2 regions of the Parabacteroides sp. AF17-3 genome follow, and region 1 is predicted to be linked to the other one. Evidence: riboswitches for the same ligand, from Rfam matches in the RefSeq annotation. Region 1 holds a riboswitch; the other holds the start of a gene.
The links. Region 1 has a riboswitch for cobalamin ahead of DWW91_RS13360 (MAC/perforin domain-containing protein). Riboswitches for the same ligand answer to the same signal wherever they lie in the genome.
Positions count from the first base shown of each region.

Region 2: it holds a riboswitch for cobalamin, as region 1 does, so the genes downstream of both, DWW91_RS16005 (sirohydrochlorin cobaltochelatase) here and DWW91_RS13360 (MAC/perforin domain-containing protein) in region 1, are expected to answer to the same signal.

Region 1 is NZ_QTMM01000009.1:58,730-66,545, forward strand. Features, by position in the region: gene atpB (F0F1 ATP synthase subunit A) at 1-352, opposite strand, end outside; gene DWW91_RS13345 (hypothetical protein) at 333-761, opposite strand; gene DWW91_RS13350 (F0F1 ATP synthase subunit epsilon) at 774-1,010, opposite strand; gene atpD (F0F1 ATP synthase subunit beta) at 1,017-2,534, opposite strand; cobalamin riboswitch at 2,854-3,060, shown strand; gene DWW91_RS13360 (MAC/perforin domain-containing protein) at 3,332-4,909, shown strand; gene DWW91_RS13365 (TonB-dependent siderophore receptor) at 5,131-7,101, shown strand; gene DWW91_RS13370 (DUF5074 domain-containing protein) at 7,122-7,816, shown strand, end outside.
Region 2 is NZ_QTMM01000011.1:217,499-225,314, forward strand. Features, by position in the region: gene DWW91_RS15995 (bifunctional aspartate transaminase/aspartate 4-decarboxylase) at 1-1,586, opposite strand, end outside; gene aspT (aspartate-alanine antiporter) at 1,654-3,351, opposite strand; cobalamin riboswitch at 3,492-3,688, shown strand; partial or broken gene DWW91_RS16005 (sirohydrochlorin cobaltochelatase) at 3,811-4,170, shown strand; gene DWW91_RS16010 (helix-turn-helix domain-containing protein) at 4,496-5,338, shown strand; gene cobJ (precorrin-3B C(17)-methyltransferase) at 5,733-7,145, shown strand; gene cbiE (precorrin-6y C5,15-methyltransferase (decarboxylating) subunit CbiE) at 7,142-7,816, shown strand, end outside.

The DNA of each region.
Region 1 (7,816 bases):
AGGGCTTTACTTCTTCGCCTCTGCTGTTTTTTTCTACCACCTTTCCGGCATGTTTACCTTCATTGGCGATGTAATAGTTATGATGCACATTGCCATGATGCAGGTGTGAGGAGAGGAACAAGTCCCATCCGCGTTCTTCGCTTTTCAGCAGGACGGGCAGCGGTATGGAAATCTCTTTCCCGTTCCACTCCGTGATGTGCCAGGTGTAGGCATCCTTGATGTGTGAGAATACGATATCCTGCACATCTACCTCACCTTGTTTCGCATCCGTGGAGGCGCTTACCGGAAAGCTGATGCAAACCAGTAACAAGAAAGTAAACCAAAACAGGCTGTTATTTTTTATTCTGTTCATCTTTTTCTTTTTTCTCACTATTCATTCTCTTTTTCTCAAACAGATACAATGTATATGTTTCCAGTACAAGATAAATGAAATAGAACAACATCATCGTGAAGCCAAAGGCTTTCAGGTTCTGTCCGACCAAAGCGGCATAAAGCCACAGGAAAACCAGTGCGAGCGTGAATTTGCAAAGGCGGACTACCATATAAGTAACAACCGTAACGTCTCCGTGTTTCCGTTTGACATGATCCAGAAAGTAGATCATAAACATGCTGCTTAGCCAGTAAAACACCGGTATCGAAGGATACCACTCATAATAATGCGAAGGCCAGATGGTGTATAACAGGCCTCCCAGTGCGACGCCGATAACTACATTAATAAAGGTAGTCAAGCCCATTAGCTTCATTCTTAATCTACCGCTCATGATCGTATTTTTTTATTCGATGCATACGGACAGGATATCGCCTTTTATCTCGACGAATCCGCTCTGTATTTTTATTTCTTGTTCTTTCTTTTCATTTGTCTGGTACCGGATAACTCCTTCTTCCAGGGCAGCGATCATCGGAGCGTGATGGGGCAGGACGTCGAACGAGCCTGCCGTACCCGGAAAGGATACATAATTTGTCTCTCCTTTGAATAAAACGCCACTAGGGGATATGATTTCCAGTTCCATACGTTTTTAATTTGCTTGTTCTGCCAGTTTCTTTCCTTTTTCAATCACATCTTCAATCGTTCCTACATTCAGGAAGGCCTGTTCAGGGATATCGTCGGTTTCACCGTCCATGATCATATTGAATCCGCGGATGGTGTCTTCGATAGAGACCATTACGCCCGGTACGCCGGTGAATTGTTCCGCCACGGCAAAAGGTTGCGACAGGAAACGTTGTACACGGCGGGCGCGGTTAACCGTTTGGCGGTCCTCGTCCGAAAGTTCCTCCATACCCAGGATAGAGATAATATCCTGTAACTCCTTGTTACGCTGGAGTATCTGTTTCACACGCTGTGCCGTTTCGTAATGTTCCTTGCCTACGACCAGCGGGTCGAGGATGCGGGATGTCGATTCCAGCGGGTCGACTGCCGGATAGATACCCAGTTCGGTAATCTTACGGCTCAGCACGGTGGTAGCATCCAGGTGTGTAAAGGTCGTTGCCGGTGCCGGGTCGGTCAAGTCGTCTGCCGGTACGTAAACAGCCTGCACGGAGGTGATGGAACCTTTTTTCGTCGAGGTGATACGTTCCTGCATGGCTCCCATTTCGGTAGCCAGTGTCGGCTGATAACCAACTGCCGACGGCATACGTCCCAACAGGGCGGATACTTCGGAACCGGCTTGCGTGAAGCGGAAAATATTATCTATAAAGAATAATATATCGCGAGTCTCGCCTTCCGGAGCCAGGTCGCGGAACGATTCGGCGATGGTCAGTCCCGAGAGGGCGACCGACGAACGTGCTCCCGGCGGTTCGTTCATCTGTCCGAACACCAGTGTCGCCTGCGATTTAGCCAGTTCTTCGTGGTCTATCTTCGACAGGTCCCAATGACCGGCTTCCATACTTTCCTTAAATTCTTTACCGTAACGGATTACATTCGACTGTATCATTTCGCGCAACAGGTCGTTACCTTCACGGGTACGTTCACCCACGCCGGCGAAAACAGAAAAACCGTTATTCTTTTTGGCAATGTTATTGATCAGTTCCATGATAAGAACCGTCTTTCCGACTCCGGCGCCACCGAACAACCCGATTTTACCTCCTTTGGAATAGGGTTCCAGCAGGTCGATCACCTTGATACCGGTGTAGAGCACCTCTTTGCTGGTTGTCAGATCTTCAAACTTCGGCGGCTCACGATGGATAGGGAGAGCTCCTTTTTTATCCAGCATTTTCATCCCGTCGATCGGATCGCCTGTCACGTTCATCAAACGCCCCTTTACCTGATCGCCGACCGGCATGGTAATGGGCGAACCGCATGATACGGCTTCCATTCCTCGTTGCAGTCCGTCTGTCGTATCCATAGCGACTGTACGGACTGTGTTTTCCCCAATGTGCTGCTGAACTTCCACGATCAGTATTTTCCCATTAGGACGGGTTATCTCCATGGCGTCATGAATACGTGGTAGCACTATTTTCTCTTCTTTTTCATTATCGAAGTGAATATCCACGACTGGACCGATAACCTGCGAAACATAACCTTTTGTTTCTCCCATACAATTCTTTTTAAACCTCGTCAATATATTTTTTCAACCGTGCAATATTACGAAAACAACCTGTCGGAAACCGGAACATATTACTTTTTTGGCTTTTTTGCATTTAGTTAAACTTTAAACTAATTTTGTAGTCATTCCGAAATGAACCAATTGTTTTGCGATATGGAACAATTTGAGGAAAAATTACGCTGTTTTTTGAAGAATAAGGGTTGGCATTTTGTGTGCGGAGTGGTTTGGGGGATGGTGGTATGATCTGTTAAATTATATTACCAGAAGTAGTATTTTAAATTATCAGGTATAGTAATTGATATTATTTGTACTTTTGCCACCGGATTATGGTGTAACGGTCTGGCTTCCGCCGGCCGTTAGTAATAGGGAATCCGGTGCAAATCCGGAACTGTACCCGTAGCTGTAAGTTCTGTAACCCCGGCAAATCTTGTTGCCACTGAGGATTTTAGGATCCTTGGGAAGGCGGCCGATCATGGGAGAACAAGTCAGAAAACCTGCCATTATTCTGTAATATGCAATACCTCGGGTAAAGGTGTTGATAGACCTGAGTATATATAGCTTAAACCAAATATAATTGGATATATAAGCAATATCTGTCAGTATTAATCAATGCTCAATAAAGCAATACAGAGTTTATAGTCATTATTGAGATCGGAATTAGGAAAAATTTGTTCAGATCTAATAATTACCGTGTTGCTAACAGTTGAGTAAAAAATATCTTGTAAAAGGTATATATTATTACATGAGATTTCGTTTGTTTTTTTATTATTTATGTAAATTATTATATTATGAAGAAGAAAACTGTTTTATTTTTGCTTGCATTAGTTTTTATTTCTTGTAATAAAGAGGACGATCAAAGGGAATATCCTGAAAGTGATAGTGAAAAAGGAATTGTTTTAAAAGAGCGAGATCCTGATTATCCTTGGGTACCAATAGAGAATACTAAGTCGCACTCTCAATTTTCTCCCCGGTTGTTAGTAACATTTGATAAATGTCTGGGAAGAGCATATAAAGATGATTTTTTTCCTGTAGGTACAATAGAAAATGTAACTTATTCAGTAGTTGATATTGAAAAATTATCCAAAGATAAACCAAGTTATTTTTTAACTAAAAATCTTAATGAAGGTATTGCTAATAGCTTTGCTTATTCAGATTTTCAAAGGTATACAGAGAAATCTAGTATGAGTAAAAAAATCAATGGGGGATTTTCTTTAAATTTAGGTTTATTTTCTATCGGGGCAAAAAGAAAAATGAGTAGAATATTTACTAATTCAACTCTTAATGAAGAAAATAGAGTTTTTGGAGAGTTGGATGTTATTTATAAAAGATCTCAGTATGTAATGCAAATGAGCTCACGTATTAGGAAAGAAATTATTTTGAATTATTTATCAAGTGATTTTAAAGATGAGTTATATGGAACAACTCCAACTGAGCTATTTTACAATTATGGTGGATTTGTGTTGTCCGATTTTATAACAGGAGGACGTGCCTCAGTTGTATACACGGGGTTGCATAAGAAAAATATATCTGAAGAAACAAACGAAAAGGATATGAATACAGATATAAATGCTTCTTATGGTTTTAAAATGAAAAACGGTTCTGAGGTGTCCGGCGAATTAGGCCTTGGTAAAAGTTATTCAAATGGTTCAACTAGTTCTAATGAATTGACATCAATGATGGTTTCTGTTAAAACAATAGGAGGTGGTGCTGAATTTGCTAGTTTTACCCCTCCTAAGAATATAAATGATTTAAATGTTAATCTTTCTAATTGGTTGAGTACTTTAAATAATGAAGATAAACATAGTATTGTTGACATTTCGGAGAATGGACTTATCCCACTAGCTGATTTTGTTATGGAAGAAAATCTGAAAAAAGGTTTATTAGATTGTTATAAATCAGAAATAACAGCTTTTCCCACACTGCAAGAACCATATATAAATATACGTTTGACTTATATTTCAGGTCAAATAGGGGTTTTTCAGACTAGTTTAATAACACGTTTTAATGATGATGTTATTATTAAGTCAAAATATTTATATATGGGACAAGCCAATGAGTATATTCAAAGTGAAATAGCACGAGTAAGTAATATTTATGGTTTGAAGATAGTGAGTGATAATACTCCTTTTAAATATAAAATTAGTGTGTATTGTGATGGCCTGGATGAAACAAAAATGGTTAAATATATTGATTCTATTAATAATACTATTTATCTGCTTTGTTCAGAGGGAAAGAATAAATATGGATATTCGATACATGCAGATAAACTATTAGATGATTATGCCATAAGGGATTTTGTAAATCGTTTATCTCCAACAAATATTGATCCATTGGATTTGTTTAATTATACAATTATTGCCTTATGAACAACGATTCATAAGGCAATATATAAATACTTACAATATAGGACGTGAACATAGTAAATTTATTGTAAGTATTATATATTGATAATTGCTTTTTTATTTGTTTTTAATTCTAATTTTTTAGAATATGAAGGTGGAAATATGGTTGATTTAATGTCTGAACATGAAGTATTTATTTTATTAATTAGTTAAAGTGTATTGGCATGTTTAATATAAACTTTTTAATGATTTTTATTGTGGAATTGTTTATATCTACATATACGTTTTCACAGCAGATAGATACAACGACTTATTTCCAACTATCTGAAATAGAAGTAATAGGGAATATCTCTCCCTCTATTGTTCGTGAAGCCACCCCTTTGCAGGTGATGGATCGTGTAGACATCGAACGGTTGGGAGTACAAAATCTCTCGGAAGTCGTCAAACATTTCTCTGGGGTGACCGTCAAGGATTATGGTGGAATAGGAGGGTTGAAAACCGTTTCCGTTCGAAGCTTGGGAGCACAACATACCGCTGTCAGTTATGACGGAGTAACAATTACCGATGCCCAAAGTGGTCAGGTAGATATCAGCCGCTTCTCGCTGGATAATGTAGAAATGGTTTCCTTATCCATTGGCCAGACTGATGATATCTTCCAGACGGCACGTATGTGTGCATCGGCTGGTGCGTTGAGTATCAAATCATTGCGCCCGGATTTTCTTACAAAACCGTTTCGTCTGAATGCTCAGGTAAAGACCGGCTCTTTCGGTATGGTGAATCCTTATATACTTTACGAACAAAAGCTGGGAAAGAAATGGGGCGCTTCTTTGAATGGAGATTATTTGAGGGCGGACGGGAATTATCCTTTTACACTGACGAATGTGTCGCAAGTAGAAAACTTGAAGCGACACAATAGCGATATCGAATCCTGGCGTACGGAATTAAACCTTTGGGGAGATTTGGGACGTGGAGGAAATTTATCTGTAAAAGGATATTATTTTGATTCCGAGCGAGGATTACCAGGTTCTGTCGTTTTATACAATGATTATGCCGGTCAACGATTATGGGATAAGAATGCTTTTATCCAAGCTCATTATAAAAATCAATTAAGTAAGAAATTCGCATTGCAAGCTCAGGTTAAATTTAATTATGCCTGGAACCGCTTCAAAGATGTGAACAATAAATATGAAAATGGAGTACAGATCGATAATTACACGCAGCGGGAGTATTATGCTTCGGTAGCCGGACTGTATACACTGTCCGATCGTCTCTCTTTTTCGCTTATAGAAGATTTTTTTGTAAATACATTAGATAACACCTTGCCCGAATGCCCATTCCCTACCCGTAATACCTCTTTAACTTATCTGGCAGGACAGTATAAAGATAACCGGTTGACAGTGACAGCAAGTGTTTTAGGTACTTATATGACGGAAAACGTGGAATCCGGTGATCGTCCGGCCGACCGTAAGCGGTTATCTCCAGCTGTGAGTGCATCCTGGCGTATTCTGCCGGAAGAAAATCTGCGTGTCCGTGTTTCCTATAAAGATATATTCCGTGTTCCTACTTTTAATGATCTGTACTATCTGCGAATGGGAAATACAAATCTAAAACCGGAAAAGGCAACGCAATACAATTTAGGGCTGACCTGGAGCGGAAATTTTTCTGTTTTTCGTTTCCTGAGTCTTTCTGCTGATGGGTATTACAACCAGGTAGACGATAAGATCGTAGCCATGCCTACTATGTTTGTATGGAAGATGATGAACATGGGAAAAGTCTCTATCGGAGGGGCAGATGTCAATCTTCTGGCAGAGATTCCATTGTTTGAAAAAATAGAGGCACAAATTCAAGCCAATTATACGTTCCAAAAAGCAATAGATATAACAAAGGAGACGGCAAAGAACTATCGTCACCAGATCCCCTATACTCCTAAACATTCGGGTATGATTGCTTTGTCTTTACAAACTCCCTGGGTGAATGCCGGTTATTCGGTAACAATAGTGGGTGACAGGTATGCTTTGCCTCAAAATATTGAAGATAACCGGATTGACAGATACACTGAACATACGATTTCATTGAATCGCGAGCTTCAAGTCAGGAATTGTAAGTTTCGTTTGCAGGGAGAGATTGTGAACCTGACAAATAAAATGTACGATGTCATACAATATTATCCCATGCCGGGGCGGTCATGGAGAATAACTCTGAGTATAAATTATTAATATTAAAAACTAGAAGAAAGATGAAAACAAGAAATTATCTTTTTCTGTCTGCACTATGTGCACTGATGTCTTTTTCTTTCGTCGCTTGTGATGACGACGATGATAACAAACAAGAAGGAGTCCCTACCGGTGTTGTAACCGATGTGAAATTTACCGATATCGATAAAAATGCATCAAAGATCGGGGGTATGCTTAGTTGGACAGCTCCAACTTCTGTGGAAGATATTACAAAGTATGTACTTTATCTTTCTTCTGATGGTAATGGTAAAGATACGAAACTGGGAGAAACGGCAGTTGGAACAAACAGCTTCACAATCCCTGATGATACGGATTTCGCTTCTTATATTCTTGTAATTGCAGCTAATGCTAAAGGCGAGTCGAACACTATTGCTAAAGTACAAGTGACTGATTTCACTGAAGAACCTGTACCTGTTTTACCGGGAGTCTATTTCATGAACTCAGGAAAATGGCAATCCAATAACGCTACGTTAGATTATTATGATCCTAATACAAAAGAACTGAAAACAAAAGTATTTGCATCTGTCAACGGCCGTGGATTAGGTGATACAGCCAATGATATTATAGTTTATGGCTCTAAAATGTACATAGCCGTAAGTGAGTCTAATAGAATTGAGATTACAGATGCTACTGCTAAGTCATTGAAAACAATTTCACCGAAAGATGATAGCGGACAGCCTCAGTCTCCCCGTTATCT
Region 2 (7,816 bases), on a different contig from region 1:
ATCCGGACATAGTCTTCCGTTTTCAGATTAGCCAGCGAAGCACGGATAGACCATTCGGGAGCATCGAAGCCTCCGCCGTTCAACAGGACAAGCGATGTTTCCTGTGCCAGGCGGAACACGACATCGACCGGTTCGTAGTTGGCTTTCAGATATTCGAAGAAATCGTCTCCATAGAATTTCTTTGCCCACACTTCCATATCTATTTCACTGTAATAACCGGCACGGAGAGGATCATCCAGCAGGGTAAATCCTGAACTTTTCCAAAGGGTGTGCAGGCGTTCGTGAATGATGTCGATCATGCGGGACTGATACAGGTTCTCGGAATCCAGCAAGGAGAAAGAGGCAAACAAAGACATCTGTGTCTGCTGTGGCAGGGAAAGTCCGGATGTATGATTAAGTGCGACCTGACGGCTATCAGCAACCATGCGGTCGATAAACTTCATCTTTGAGGGGTCGAGCATGATACTGCTGTAACGTTTTGCCAATGCTTCTTTCTTATCATCAGGCAATGCGGCAATCATACGGTCATAGATGTTATCTTCATGCAAAGAGATGACTGCCAGACGCCAGCCTGTCGCACCGAAATACTTGGAGAAAGAATAAACGCACAATGTATTATCAGGAAGCTCAGCCATCAGGGAACGGAAACCATGCACATAAGTGGCATATACATCGTCGGTAATAATCATCAGGTTGGGATTATAATTGGTAACGATATCGACAATACGCTCCGTCAATCCGGGTGTCAAAGCATAAGAAGGCGGATTACTCGGATTGACAATAAAGGCAGCCTTAACAGACGGATCCTTCAATACATCCAGATCTTTTTCCTGATATTGCCAGGTATGATATCCGTCACCCGTCATTTTCAGCGCATGTATTTCCGTTACATCAAACAGATAACGGGCCTGTTCGGGTATTTCTATATAAGGAGTAAAGACCGGAGCAAACAGGACGATCTTGTCTCCTTTATTCAACAGGAAGTTCTGTTGAAGGGAGTCGAAGATGTAACACATGGCAGCCGTACCGCCCTCGGTGGCAAACAAATCGAATTTACCTTTGGGCGGCTGGTTGTTACACAATGCCTGATCCAGATAATCACGCACCAATACTTCCGTATATTTCAAAATACGGTCGGGAACAGGATACTGGTCACCAATCACACCTTCTGCCCACTCATGTACCAGGTCGTTTTCATCAACATTCTTTACACGTACCATATAATTATAGGTATCACGTAAAAGTTCGGAACCAGGTGTTCCCTCTTGTTTATCAAGAAACTCCCTGAACCGATAGGCGATACTTGGTTTCTGGGGAACGCCGGCAAGACCGACCATACCGTCTTCCAGTTTAACCCCGCGACGGCATTCTTCCAGAGCAAACTGGCCGAGTAGAAAAAAGGCTTCGCGTGGCGTGGTAGCAATCCAGTTCGGGTTGCCACGACCGGCATTCAACATGATGTGGGTACTCTTACGGGCACTCTCATCGGCTAACCGGATCAGTATGTCCTTTAATTCGAACGGACTGATCTCCGACATTTTCTTTTCGTATTCACGGGTGACTACGATTTTATTGTTTTCTTCCATATTATATATTATATGTATGATTATTAATTTCTATTTTTATCAGAATTGAACTATCTTTTTCTATGATTTACATTAACAAGACAATCACCACTCCCCAGATAATCAGTAAGGTGTTACCGACAGCATAAGTAACTGTATATCCTAACGCCGGCGTCTGGCTTTCCACCGCATCTTCTATCGCACCGAGGGCGGCTGTTGTCGTTCGTGCTCCTGAAGTACAACCCAGTGTAATGGCCGGATGGAATTTAAAGAGATAGCGTCCCATCAGGACACCGGCTATCAGCGGAATGGTCGTGGCCAGTGCTCCGATAATGAACAGACTTACGCCTACTTCTTTGAAGCCGGTCACAAAACTCGGTCCGGCCGTAATGCCGACCACGGCAATGAACATATTCAGCCCTACATTATTTAATACCCACAAGGATGGTTCCGGAATACGTCCGAATGTCGGGTGTTTGGAGCGAAGCCATCCGAATACCAGTCCGGCAATCAATGCCCCGCCACTCGTACTCAGGCTGATCGGTATATTTCCAAAATGTACCACCAATGAGCCGATCACGCCACCGATAAAGATCCCCAGACCAACAAAGATCATATCCGTCTGGTTGGTCGGCCGGTCAGCATACCCCAAAGTCGCAGCCGCAGCATTTACCTCCATCTTGGTACCTACCAGTTCGAGCATATCGCCCGGATTAATCTTTGTCGCAGCCAGCACAGGTATATTGACACCCGCACGTTTGATACTTTTAATGCTGACGCCGTGCATCACCTTTTCACTGCGGAGACCGGCTACAGTTATTCCCGAAAACTTCTTACAGGAGATCAGTACAGGCAATGTCTCTGCCGGGAAGTCCAGCAATTCAAGGTCGTTCACTTCGTCTCCGATCCAATCTTCTTCTCCGATCACAAATTCACGGCGACCACTCAACACGACTTCGTTCCCTTTCTGAAGCATCAGGTCCGGTTTCACGTCATATACCACATTATTGATTCGTACGCGTTCTACAAACAGACGACGGCCCTGCCCTTCCAGATAATCTTCCAGCTCCTGTACGGTCTTGCCTGCCCCGAACCAGTCATTACTGATCTTATAAGCGCGGAAAGTGATGGGACGTGCTGCCGGCATAAAACCGGGTTGCTCGCTCTCATCGTCGGTACCCATCTTTGCTTCCAGCTCTTTACAAGCCTTCTTTACCGAAGGCAGTCCGCCCAGCAAACGGGGAGCCACATCGCTCATCAGCCAGGCAGAACCGGCCGTACCGAAAATATAACAGACAGCATAAGCTACAGGCATCACATTAATCATGGATGTTTTGTCTGCCGCACTCAACCCGCTCTGGTTGATCGTATCTTCCGCTACTCCCAGCACCGCAGAGATCGTCTGCGAACCAGCCAGCAATCCAGCCGCTTCTCCGGCATTGTATCCCATCAGCTTGGCAAGCAAAAAGGGAACAAACAGAGAGAACAAACACATCAGTACGGCAAAAAGCATCTGCGGAAGTCCCTCCTTTTTTAGCCCGCGAAAGAACTGCGGACCAACACTATATCCCACGGCAAAAAGGAACAGAAGAAAGAATACGGATTTAATGGGTGCCCCAATATCGATATGCAACTGTCCAATTAATACACCGACCAGCAATACGCTGGTAACTGTTCCCAAGGAAAATTTACCTATCTTAAATTTACCTATCCAGAAACCGAAAGCCAGTGTCAGAAAGATAGCCAGTTCCGGATAGTGTTTGAGCAAATCAGCAAACCACTCCATATATACAATTATTTGACGTTAATAGTAAGACATATTCCATGTCCGATTTTATTGTGGTAAATGGAACACAATCCATGAGAAAGTTGTTGCGGGAGATTCAATTAAGAGATTATAAAAGCTCCCTTATTTTAAATAAATTTCTATCTTTGTCCCGCTTTGGTGATACGCCAGCCTCCGGTTGTCGTATAAAAGGGAATCCGGTGAGAATCCGGAACAGTGCCCGCTACTGTGAAGCCCGCTATAAAAGGAAAACATGCTTACACCACTGTCCGTGACAAGGATGGGAAGGTCGTTTTCCGGGCAAGTCAGGAAACCTGCCAGACAGACAAATCCGTTCTCCCGGGGCCAGGAGGGCTATTATGAACATAAAACAAATCTCTTTCAATGAAAAAGAAATGTCTGCTGACAGCCTTTCTTGTAGGTTGTTCAATGAGTATGTCTTTTGCACACGGTATGTTGCAGAAGACAGTGACCGATTATATGCTGAAAGCAAAAGGCTATGATAACTTCCATGTCGGAACGATCGAAGGTTATCCCACTTTCGATACGATGCTTGCCAAGCTCAAAGCCAGCGGTGTAAAGAAAGTCATGCTCATGCCTTTCATGTTCGTTGCCGGCGACCATGTCAACAATGATATAGCAGGCGACTGGAAAAAGGAGCTGGGAGACAACGGTTACGAAGTATCCGTCCTGATGGAAGGTCTGGGACAGAATCCCGACATACAGGACATCTTCATCGAACATGCCCGTTTTGCGGCCAAACACAAAATGGTCGATATCATGGATAAAAAGAAGCAATACGCTGCTGGAAAAGACTGACGGACCAAACGCCCATTATCCGTCACAGAGTCACAAATGAAAACCGGCCTCTTTCCTCATACGGGGAAAGGCCGGTTTTTTATATCAATACATTCTTGAAATTCTAATTTACACAACCAGAACTTTTACATTATTAAAGGAGCAATAACAATAGACATTTTATCTATTATCAACTAATTATTTACCATCTTTACTTGCATTTTTATTTATATCAAAATATATACATAAAATGATATTTTGTATACATAACAAACTGGAACATTGTATTTTTTTTGCATATACATTCACATGGAGTGTAAAACAACAACTAAATCCAAACAAAAACATGAAAAGTACGATTAATAACGCGCCTTCTGAAATACCTAACAGTCAGTCATTACATGCAGGCTTTGATCTTCTCATAAAGCCCGAAGGAATAGATTTAACTGAATCTTACCTATATAATAATATGATTTTCTTCATACTGGACGGATCAGTAAAAATATATTCTCCACATACTCAAACGAAGTCCATTGGCGAACCGCATATGCTCTTTCTTAAAGGGCATGAAAAATACACCTATGAAATTACTCCATGTTCGCAAATTCTTGCGTTCACCTTCGATAGTCTGACTATCGATGAGTTATTTCGTTTCCGGGCTCAATATGACCTGTTACCCGAATCCTCGTTTGAATGGATAGAACTAAAGATAATCGAACCTCTCTACAGCTTTTTAAAACTTCTCATCCAGTATCTGGAGAATAATTATTTGAATTACAACTTATATCTTGCCAAAAGAGAGGAACTGTTCTATCTTCTCAAAACAGTCTACCCCAGTAAAGATTTAGGTCATTTTTTCTATCTGCTGGCCAATCACCCGTCTGAGTTCGAAAAACAGGTAGCGGAAAATTATATGAAAGTAAAGAATGTCAAAGAACTGGCCAATCTGATGGGATATGGGATAAACTCCTTCCGGGTCAAATTCAAAGAAAACTTCGGTATTCCTGCCTACCAGTGGTTACTGAATGAAAAGGCGAAACGGATTTTAAAATGCCTGACAACGGAAGGTGAAGATTTCAAAAGTATAATCGACGATTTCGATTTCAGTTCACATTCTCATTTCTATAAGTTCTGTAAAACACAATTCGGACTTACCCCCGAAGAATTAAAGAAGAAACTAAACAGCTGAAAGAATATCAGATTATATATTTTATATGTGATTTTATATATATTCCCCTTCTGCAGCATAGGCTACCTTTGTATTGTTAAAATACAGATTCTTATTAAATTATGATGACCAAATTGTATGTGTTATTATCCCTTGGTAAGGGTGGGGATAATACTTTTGTTGAGGGGAGAATGTCAACTCCCTTAGTCTGTTATATTCTGTCAGGTGTTATTTTACTTGTTGTGTTACTACGAGTATTTTCCTGGCTGCAATACCTGCAACTCAAACGCAAAGCCCGGAAACGTATTTTTAAGAACAAAACCGTCAAAAGTCTACCGGTACGAAATAAATAGATTATCTTTGTGTCTGCATGATTACAACCGAATGTATCAGAATCAATAACTCAAAGCTATAAATGAGCACAGGTAAAATAATCGTAGCCGGTATCGGACCCGGCAGTGAATCAGACATTACTCCCGCAGTGTTATCTGCCATCCGGCAATCAGACGTTATCGTGGGATACAAATATTACTTCCGGTTCATTGAAAAGATAATCCGTCCCGGAGCCATATGTATCGACTCAGGGATGAAACGGGAGAAGGCACGTGCCGAAGAAGCATATAATTACGCGACCGAAGGCAAAGTAGTAACTGTTATCAGCTCCGGCGATGCCGGCATCTATGGGATGGCCCCGCTTATCTACGAGATGAAACGCGAAAAAGGAAGTGACATCAGCATCGAAGCTTTACCCGGAATCAGTGCCTTCCAGAAGGCAGCCTCCCTGTTGGGTGCCCCGGTAGGACACGACTTCTGCGTGATCTCCCTCTCCGACCTGATGACACCGTGGGAACTGATAGAAAAACGCATCAAAGCCGCCGCTTCGGCAGACTTTATCACCGCCATCTATAATCCCAAAAGTGAAGGCCGCTACTGGCAGCTCTACCGCCTGATCGAAATTTTCCTACAGGAACGCGATCCGCAGACACCGGTCGGCTTTGTCCGCCAGGCAGGACGCGAAGAACAGGAAGTGACGATCACTACACTGGCAGACTTCGACCCGGAACAGGTGGATATGTTCACTGTCATCCTTATCGGCAACTCACAGACCTATCAGTTCGAAAATAAAATGATTACCCCGCGCGGTTATTACGGCGAGATCAAAATGGCCGCTAAGGAAATCGGAATCGGCCAGGACATCATGATCCGTAGTTTCCGCACCATCGAGAAAGAACTGAAAAACCAGGATATTCCGTTAGACAAGAAATGGGCCTTGCTGCATGCCATCCATACAACAGCCGATTTCGATATGGAAAATGTACTGCGGGTAGACGACAATGCCGTTTCTACGCTCTACGAAAAACTAAGCAGTGGCGCAGTCCGTACCATCATCACCGATGTCACCATGGCAGCATCCGGTATCCGCAAAGGAGCTTTGCAACGCATGGGACTCGAAGTGAAATGTTACCTGCAAGACGAGAAAACCGTTGCCCTCGCTACCGAAAAAGGGATCACCCGCACACAAGCCGGCATACGGATCGCCGTCAGCGAGCATCCGGATGCTCTGTTCGTATTTGGTAATGCCCCGACGGCACTGATGGAACTATGCGACCTGATCCGCAAGGGAAAAGCGACCCCTGCCGGAATCATTGCCGCCCCCGTCGGCTTCGTGCACGTACAAGAATCGAAACATATGGTCAAACCGTTCACTTCCATCCCCAAACTCATCGTTGAAGGACGGAAAGGCGGAAGTAACCTTGCGGCTACACTGACCAACGCTATACTTTGTTACAACGACGCTATTAATTTAAAACCAGGAAGAGACGTATGAGAACACAATTCACCGTCATCGGCATTCCCGATGACCCCAACTACATCAGCAACAACAAGACAATAGTAGATATAATCAACAGCAACACATACTTTTCAGGAGGCAAGCGCCATCATGAGATCGTCATGCCTTTCCTGCCGCCGGATGCTGTATGGATCGATATAAAAGTACCGCTCGACAACGTTTTCGACGAATATGAATACCATCAGAAGATCGTTGTATTCGCTTCGGGCGACCCTTTGTTCTACGGATTCGCTTCAACAATACTTAAACGGATGCCGGAAGCGGAAATAACGCTCCTGCCCTCATTCAATTCATTACAGATGCTTTCGCACGAACTGAAAGTATCGTATGAAGACATGACCATGGTATCCCTCACCGGACGTCCGTGGCATGAACTCGACCGCGCACTGATAGAAAACCGGGGGAAAATCGGAGTATTGACCGACCATGTGCGTACCCCGGCCTCCATTGCTATGCGCCTGCTGAAATACGGTTTCACACAATATAAGATGTATATAGGAGAACATCTAGGCAACCCGGAAAAGCAGCGCATCTCACGCTCGCTTGCCCTGTCGGAAGTGGAAGAATATCCCATCGACAGTCCGAATTGTGTGATACTGCAACGGATGTATAACGATATCACCTACCGTCCGCTGGGCATCCCCGAC